DNA from 2 places in the Rhizobium sp. CRRU65 genome. Region 1 is predicted to be linked to the other one. Evidence: predicted binding sites of a transcription regulator. Region 1 holds the regulator's gene; the other holds the start of a gene.
What was found. Region 1 encodes LexA, which represses DNA repair genes until DNA is damaged. Its sites were predicted from a motif close to TGTTCNNNNTGTGTTCNG; they were not measured.
Positions count from the first base shown of each region.

Region 2: the regulator LexA is predicted to act here: its motif matches at 1,768-1,785, upstream of ACM5SV_RS15180 (ATP-dependent helicase).

Region 1 covers NZ_JBLYZH010000008.1:250,626-254,862, reverse strand. The annotation lists gene eno (phosphopyruvate hydratase) at 1-584, opposite strand, end outside; gene kdsA (3-deoxy-8-phosphooctulonate synthase) at 722-1,567, opposite strand; gene ACM5SV_RS18870 (VOC family protein) at 1,564-2,460, opposite strand; gene lexA (transcriptional repressor LexA) at 2,659-3,378, shown strand; gene ACM5SV_RS18860 (ComEC/Rec2 family competence protein) at 3,359-4,237, opposite strand, start outside.
Region 2 covers NZ_JBLYZH010000006.1:265,152-269,388, reverse strand. The annotation lists gene ACM5SV_RS15180 (ATP-dependent helicase) at 1-1,725, opposite strand, end outside; gene ACM5SV_RS15175 (VOC family protein) at 1,973-2,449, shown strand; gene ACM5SV_RS15170 (PrkA family serine protein kinase) at 2,881-4,237, shown strand, end outside.

The DNA of each region.
Region 1 (4,237 bases):
TGTGCGGCAAGTTCCTTGCGCAGCGTATGGAAGACTTCCGAACCCATGCGCACGGCTTCGGCGATCGAATCGGCGCCGACCGGCAGGATCATGAATTCCTGGAAATCGATCGGGTTGTCGGCATGGGCACCACCATTGATGATGTTCATCATCGGCACTGGCAGCAGGCTGGCGGAAGCACCGCCGACATAGCGGTAGAGCGGCAGGCCGGATGCCTGGGCGGCAGCCTTGGCGACGGCGAGCGACACGCCAAGGATGGCGTTGGCGCCGAGACGCGACTTGTTCGGCGTGCCGTCCAGCTCGATCATGATGTTGTCGATCTGGATCTGGTTTTCGGCGTCGATGCCGCCGATCGCGTCGAAGATCTCGGTGTTGGCGGCTTCGACCGCCTTTTCGACGCCCTTGCCCAGGTAGCGCTTGCCGCCGTCACGCAGTTCGACCGCCTCATGCGCGCCCGTCGAGGCGCCCGAGGGAACGGCCGCGCGGCCCATGCTGCCATCTTCGAGATAGACATCGACTTCGACGGTGGGGTTGCCACGGCTATCGAGAATCTCGCGGGCGATGATATCGGTGATTGCAGTCATGGGTTCTTCCTGCTCGGTGGGTGATAAATGGTTCGAAACCTGTCTTAGTCGAAGGCGTGCAAATTACAATGCTGCAATAGCCTTCGGACCAGCGTTCGGATGTGGCCTATAGCACGATCATGTCAGACTGTTGAACGTCAAGCCTTGGCGACCGCATCGAAGGCGAGCAGCTTTTCGAGAAGCCGCGGCATGTCCTTGAGATAGACCATGTTCGGGCCGTCGGAAGGGGCATTGTCGGGGTCCTGATGGGTTTCGACGAAGACGCCGGCAATGCCGGCAGCCACCGCTGCGCGCGCCAGTGTTTCCACGAATTCCCGCTGACCGCCGGAGGATTCGCCCTGCCCGCCCGGCTGCGCCACGGAATGGGTCGCATCGAAGATAACGGGCGCACCCATCGCCGCCATGATCGGCAGCGAGCGCATGTCGGAGACCAGCGTATTGTAGCCGAATGAGGCGCCGCGCTCGCACAGCAGCACGTTCGGATTGCCGCTGGCATTGAGCTTCTTAAGGACGTTCTTCATATCCCAGGGAGCGAGGAACTGGCCCTTCTTGACATTGACGACGCGGCCGGTCTTGGCGGCGGCGATGAGAAGGTCGGTCTGGCGGCAGAGGAAGGCCGGGATCTGCAGGACGTCGACGATCTTTGCCACCTCCGCGCATTGCTCGGCGGTATGAACGTCGGTCAGGACGGGAAAACCGAATTCCTTCTTGAGGTCGGCAAAGACCTCCATGCCCTTCTCGATCCCGATACCGCGTTCGGCCGACAGCGAGGTCCGGTTCGCCTTGTCGAAGGAGCTCTTGTAGACGAGGCCGATGCCGAGCTTTCCGCAAAGCTCCTTCAGCGTGCCGGCAACCATGAAGGCGTGGTCGCGGCTCTCCATCTGGCAGGGACCGGCAATCAGCGACAGGCGGCCGGTATTGGAAAAGGTGACCTGGCCTTGGCCTTCGCCGACCCTGACTTCGGAATTCGTATCAGTGCTCATCGTGTTTCCTCGAAGGCGAAGAGCGTGCCCTGCCCGGGCGCGGGCTTCACCAGAATGCGATTGTTCTTGCGCGTGTATGTCACCCCGTTAGCAGCCAAATGCGCTTCTGTCACGGCAAGATCGGCGACAGCGAAGAGGATTGCCCGGCCGCGCAGGCCGCGATCTGCGGATGAGTCGGCGATGTCGAAATAGGCCTCCAGCCCTTCCCGCGTCATCAGGCTGATTTTCGCATTCGATGCCGCGATATTGGCGCCGAAACCGGTTTTCTCGACTGCCGATTGCGCCACGGCAAGGCTGACGAAGGCTGCGAAGGCGGCAGCATCAGGCGCGCAAAGCGCTATCTCGACTATGCCGGTCACGCCATTGGCATGCGTCTCCAGCGCGGCGCGCTCGGCCGGTAGCGGATTGACGCGCTCGACGGTGAAAAGCAGGAGATCCGGCGCGCGCAGGTCGGCGGCGAAAGCCAGCTTGAAGCCGGCAATCGTCTCGGAACCGTCCGGCATCGTCATCGGCCGGGTGAACTGCAGCATCTCGCCGGCGCTCGATCCGTTGCCGACGAAATTCTGATGATCGATGCCGGCATCCTTGCTGCCGAAAGCCAGCCCCGAAAGCCCCTCCTCGCCACAGCGGAAACGGAAGGCCTGGTTGCGGGCAGTGAAGACATTGCCTTGGCGCGCCGATGCCTCGCTCTCCTCGACGCTCGCAATCCCGAGTGGCTCCAGATAGGTCTTGTCGGCAAAAAAGACGCAGGCGTTTTCCGTTCCGAAGGGATGGCGCGCATCGGCGGCAACGGTGAAGCCGAGCTTGCCGAGCCTCTCGCGCGCCAGATCGATATTGACGACCGGCAGCACGACATGATCCAGCGGGTGCGGTTTGGCGGAATGCTCGTTCATCATATCCCTCCTGGAAACGGCAAGAGATGTGCGACGGCGCGCCCCTCAATACAAGAGATGTGTCCCAATCCGGCGAATGAAAATAAAAATCTCAACGAGTTGGCGCCAAGTTTTACGGAAATTTAGCTACTTGCGGAACACATATGGAACATATAGTGTCTGTTCTGGATTTGTTTCAATCACGAGGTCACAACGTCGATGCTCACGCGCAAACAACAGGAGCTTCTCCTTTTCATTCACGAGCGCATGAAAGAATCCGGCGTTCCACCGTCTTTCGACGAAATGAAGGATGCTCTGGACCTCGCCTCGAAGTCCGGGATTCATCGCTTGATTACAGCGCTAGAGGAGCGAGGCTTCATTCGCCGCCTACCGAACCGCGCCCGCGCGCTCGAGGTCATCAAGCTTCCGGAGGCCTACAGCCCCAGCATCCAGCCGCGGCGCGGCTTTTCGCCGAGCGTCATCGAAGGCAGCCTGGGCAAACCTCAGCCGGTCGCCGCCCCTGCTCCCGCAAAACCCGTCGCCGACAACGGCAACTCGGTTTCCGTGCCGGTCATGGGCAGAATCGCCGCCGGTGTGCCGATCTCGGCGATCCAGAACAACACCCACGACATCGCCGTTCCGGCCGACATGCTCGGCTCCGGTGAACATTATGCGCTCGAGGTCAAGGGCGATTCGATGATCGACGCCGGCATCTTCGACGGCGACACCGTGATCATCCGCAATGGCAGCACCGCAAGTCCTGGCGACATTGTTGTTGCACTCGTCGATGACGAAGAAGCGACACTCAAGCGCTTCCGCCGCAAGGGCGCCTCGATCGCACTGGAAGCGGCCAACCCGGCTTACGAGACCCGGATTTTCGGACCAGACCGTGTTAAGGTGCAGGGCAAACTCGTCGGCCTCATTCGCCGCTATCACTGACATCGGTTAGGCCGGATTCGGTAAAGCTGTTGCTGCGCCAGTCAAAGGCGCGATGGCGCATCCATGGTCGCGACAATGCGTCAAATGCGGTTGCCACCTCCAGGCCGGCGTCCGCGAAGCGCAACTCGATGGATCCGGTCCTGCGCAGCGTCTCGCCGGTGAAGAGCGTCGCACCTGAGCGGCAGCTGTTGAAACGCAGGCGGACCGACGTCACGATGATATCGGCCGCGTCGCATGCCGGGCCGAGATAGGCGGCATTGTCGATGACAGCAACCACACGACCATTGCCAAGCCTTGATGCGCACCAGGCCCTCTTGACGCAGGAAAAGCGGTTTGCTTCACCGGCCGCTGCGGCCGCCCGCATCGCTGTCCTCGCTTCGTTCTGCTGATCGCGGGAAAGCTTGACGCGGCGGTCTTCTCCTACCTGCGGGATAGCAGGACCATCCAGCATCTTCGGCGGATCATGTCTCGGCAGGACCAGGGCTCTCTGCCACTGGTCGAAGATGAAATCCGGTGGTCTTTCACGGTTGGAAGCCATTGCTGCCGCTTCGACCACCGCGACGAGACTGCCATCCTCCGAAATCACCAGATCCGGCGGCCGGGGAACCGGTAGAAGCAACAGGATGAGCGTTGCGACCGCGATGATTGATGTGCCGATATGGCGCAGCCGGGTGCGGAGCAGCGTCAGCAGCAGAAAGCCTGCCACGGCGACCGCGAAATACCAGGCGGGCAAGCGGCCGACGTCGATATTGCCATCCCAGCCGGACACCGTCTTTGCGACCGCGATCACCAGATCGAGGCCGAATCCGACGACCTTCCAGGGCAAAACATCCAGACCGAAAGGCATGAGCAGCATCGC
Region 2 (4,237 bases), on a different contig from region 1:
TTCCATCGAGCGGATCAGTTCCTTGAGGTTTTCGAGGCGGCCGGGTGCTTCGGCGCTCTTGTCGTTCTTCCACATGTCGGTATAGCCGGACTCTTCGAGAATCTGCTCGGCAAGTTCGGTATGCGGCGTGTTTTCAAGCAGTTCCTGCCATCGGCGGAAAGATTGAATTACGTCGAAGAGCGCCTTTCGCGCCTTCGGCTTCAGCTCGTCTGTCTCGATGATGTCGGCGGCTGCCGCAAGCATCGGGATATCGCGGGCACGGGCATAGTCGTGCAGCGCGCGCACCGTCGTATCGCCGAGGCCGCGCTTCGGTGTGTTGACGATGCGCTCGAAAGCGAGGTCGTCGGCCGACTGCGCAACGAGGCGGAAATAGGCCATGGCATCGCGGATCTCGAGGCGCTCGTAGAAGCGCGGGCCGCCGATAACGCGATAGTTGAGGCCGAGGGTGACGAAGCGGTCTTCGAATTCGCGCATCTGGAAGGAGGCGCGCACGAGGATCGCCATGTCGTTCAAGAGATGCTTGCCGCGCTGGAGTTGCTCGATCTCCTCGCCGATGGCGCGGGCTTCCTCCTCCGAGTCCCAGGAGGCGTGGACCTGCACCTTGGCGTCGTCCGGATCGGAGCGGTCGGTGAACAGCGTCTTGCCGAGGCGACCTTCATTATGGGCGATCAGATGGGCGGCGGCCCCGAGGATATGTTCGGTCGAACGATAGTTGCGCTCGAGCTTGATGACCTTGGCGCCGGGGAAATCCTTCTCGAAACGCAGGATATTGTCGATCTCGGCGCCGCGCCAGCCATAGATCGACTGATCGTCGTCGCCAACGCAGCAGACGTTCTGCAGCTCGCCCTTAGGGCGCTGAGCGAGAAGCCTGAGCCACATGTACTGGGCCGTGTTGGTATCCTGGTACTCGTCGACGAGGATATAGCGGAAGCGGCCGTGATATTCCTTCAGGAGATCCGGGTTTTTGCGGAAGATCGCGATCGGATGCATCAGCAGGTCGCCGAAGTCGCAGGCGTTCAGCGTCGTCAGGCGCGCCTGATAGGCAAAATAGAGATCGCGGCCACGGCCGTTGGCAAAGGCGCGGGCATCACCCTCGGGGATGTCGGCGGGGCCGAGGCCCTTGTTCTTCCAGGTATCGACCATGCCGGCGAACTGCTTGGCCGGCCAGCGCTTGTCGTCGAGACCTTCGGCCTGAATGAGCTGCTTGATGAGGCGGACGACGTCGTCGGTGTCGAGAATGGTGAAATCGGAGCGCAGGCCGACAAGCTCGCCGTGGCGGCGCAGAAGTTTGACGCCGATCGAATGGAAGGTGCCGAGCCACGGCATGCCTTCGACGGCGCCGCCGACGAGCAGCGCGATGCGCTCCTTCATCTCGCGGGCGGCCTTATTGGTGAAGGTGACGGCGAGGATCTGCGAGGGGAAGGCGCGGCCGGTGTTGAGGATATGGGCGATGCGGGTCGTCAGTACGCGCGTCTTGCCGGTGCCGGCGCCGGCGAGCACGAGGACGGGGCCTTCCAGCGTCTCGACGGCTTCGGTCTGCTCGGGGTTCAACCCGGCGAGATAATCCGGCCGCTTGCCGCCGTCGCGAGCCGCCATGGCGCGGGCGGCGATGCCGCCACCGGCGGCGGGCGCCCGTTCGGCAGGTGCGGCAGGCGGCTGCGGCTTGCGCGCCATCTCGCCCGGCTCTTCGTCGAAGAAGGGCATATCGTCGAAACTATTGCTCATGGCGCGTAATGTAGTGATTCGGGAAGGAAAGACCAGAAAAGATGTTCTGCTTTCATTCCCAAGCCGGCGGTATTCCAGGCGGTATGTTGCGGGCGGCAATGCCGCCGCCGAACCCGGCTGTGGTCGCGATGCGGGCGGGCGGGGCCAAAAATTCCGATCGCGGCCTGTCGGAACTGGCGCCGGTGAGGCGTCCTTGGGTCATCGGACAGCAGTCCGGATCAACACCCGTCAACAAGGAGGCCGTTTCATGCCGAAGATCGTTTCAAATCTCTGGTTCGCCGAGGAAGCGCGCGAAGCCGTCGAATTCTACGTGTCTGTCATCCCGGACTCCAGGATCGGCCGCACCACCATATTGCCGGCGGAAACGCCGAGCGGGCCTCCCGGCAGCGTCGAGCTGATCGAGTTCACGCTCGCCGACCAGGCCTTCCTGGCCATGAAGGCCGGCCCGCTCGATAGTTTCAACCATTCCTTCTCGATCGCGATTCTTGTGGAAAGCCAGGCCGAGATCGATCGGATATGGGACGCTTTCCTCGGCAATGGCGGCACGCCAGAGGCCTGCGGCTGGCTGAAGGACCGCTGGGGCCTTTCCTGGCAGATTGTGCCGCGTGTGCTCTCGGAGATGATCGCCGACAGCGACCGTGAGCGGGCCAGGCGCGTGACCGAAGTGATGCTCGGCATGGTCAAGATCGATGTCGCCGCGCTCGAGGATGCGTTCAACGGCTGAGAGGCCTGCGGAGACATGATCGCAATATCCGGCGCATGATCGTCATGCGCCCATTTCTCTAAGAATATCCCAAGCTTTCGAACGTCATATGGCCCGTCGCACATCGATATTCACCGATCGAAGCTGGCTCGCCGCCTGCCGATCGCTGATTTTCGAGATCTCGAATCACGGGCGACATTGCACACCTTTTTCATCTTTCTGTCACGTCGTGAAATGTGCTGATACCGCGGTGGCGTCTTTCTCCACTATACTGACCAGCAGTTTCGTACAGTAATTAAAGAACCGGTGGATGCACAATTTCGTGCATTGCTAGAAACGGCCGGTGAGCGTGGAATAACCGACGAAACTATTGATTCTCAGGAACGTCATGGCCATCTCGATGGTTATAAGGACACCTGAAGCCTGTGGCATTAACCTTGAATGGAGGGCCCATGCTGAGCGAATCCGTATTTGATGCGTTCACCCGCAGTTATGATGCGCGTCGCGAGACCGATATGTCGATCTCGGATTATCTCGACCTTTGTAAAAAAGAACCGCTTGCCTATGCCAATGCGACCGAGCGCCTGCTCGCCGCGATAGGCGAACCGCAGATGGTCGACACCGCCAGGGACACGCGCCTCGGTCGGATATTCATGAACCGGACCATCCGGATTTATCCGGCCTTTGTCGGCTTCCACGGCATGGAAGAGACAATCGAACGAATCGTTTCATTCTTCCGGCACGCGGCGCAGGGGCTCGAGGAGCGCAAACAGATCCTCTATCTGCTCGGCCCGGTCGGCGGCGGCAAGTCATCTCTGGCTGAGCGGCTGAAGCTGCTGATGGAGCTTCATCCGATCTACGTGCTGAAGGCGGGTGACGAGATCAGCCCCGTTTTCGAAAGTCCGCTCAACCTCTTCGACCCGGACACGATGGGATCGCTCCTGCAGGAGCAATACGGCATTCCCCTGCGACGCCTAAGCGGACTGATGAGCCCTTGGTGCCTGAAGCGGCTCGATGATTTTGGGGGCGATATTTCCCGCTTCCGTGTCGTCAGAGTACAGCCTTCGCGGTTGCGCCAAATTGCGATCGCCAAGACCGAGCCTGGAGACGAGAACAATCAGGATATCTCGTCGCTGGTCGGCAAGGTCGATATCCGCAAGCTGGAGACTTATTCCCAAAACGATCCCGATGCCTACAGCTATTCTGGCGGCCTCAATCGCGCCAATCAGGGCGTGCTCGAGTTCGTCGAGATGTTCAAGGCGCCGATCAAGATGCTGCATCCGCTGCTGACGGCGACGCAGGAGGGGAACTATATCGGCTCCGAGAACATCGGCGCCATACCCTTCACCGGCATCGTCCTTGCGCATTCGAACGAAGCGGAATGGCAAACCTTCAAGGCCAACAAGAACAACGAAGCCTTCATTGACCGTATTTGCGTGATCAAGGTGCCCTATTGCCTGCGCGTGACGGAAGAGCAGAAGATCTACGAGAAGCTGATCGAGGGATCGGAACTCGCGGATACACCATGCGCTCCGGCGACGCTCGAAATGCTGGCCCGCTTCTCCGTGCTGTCGCGTCTGCGCAAGCATGAGAATTCGACATACTTCTCGAAGATGCGCACCTATGACGGCGAAAGCCTGAAGGAGACGGATCCGCGCGCCCGCAGTGTCCAGGAATATCGGGATGCCGCCGGCATCGACGAGGGCATGGACGGCATATCGACCCGCTTCGCCTTCAAGGTGCTCGCCTCCACTTTCAATCACGACACCACGGATATCGGCGCCGATCCGGTTCATCTGATGTATGTGC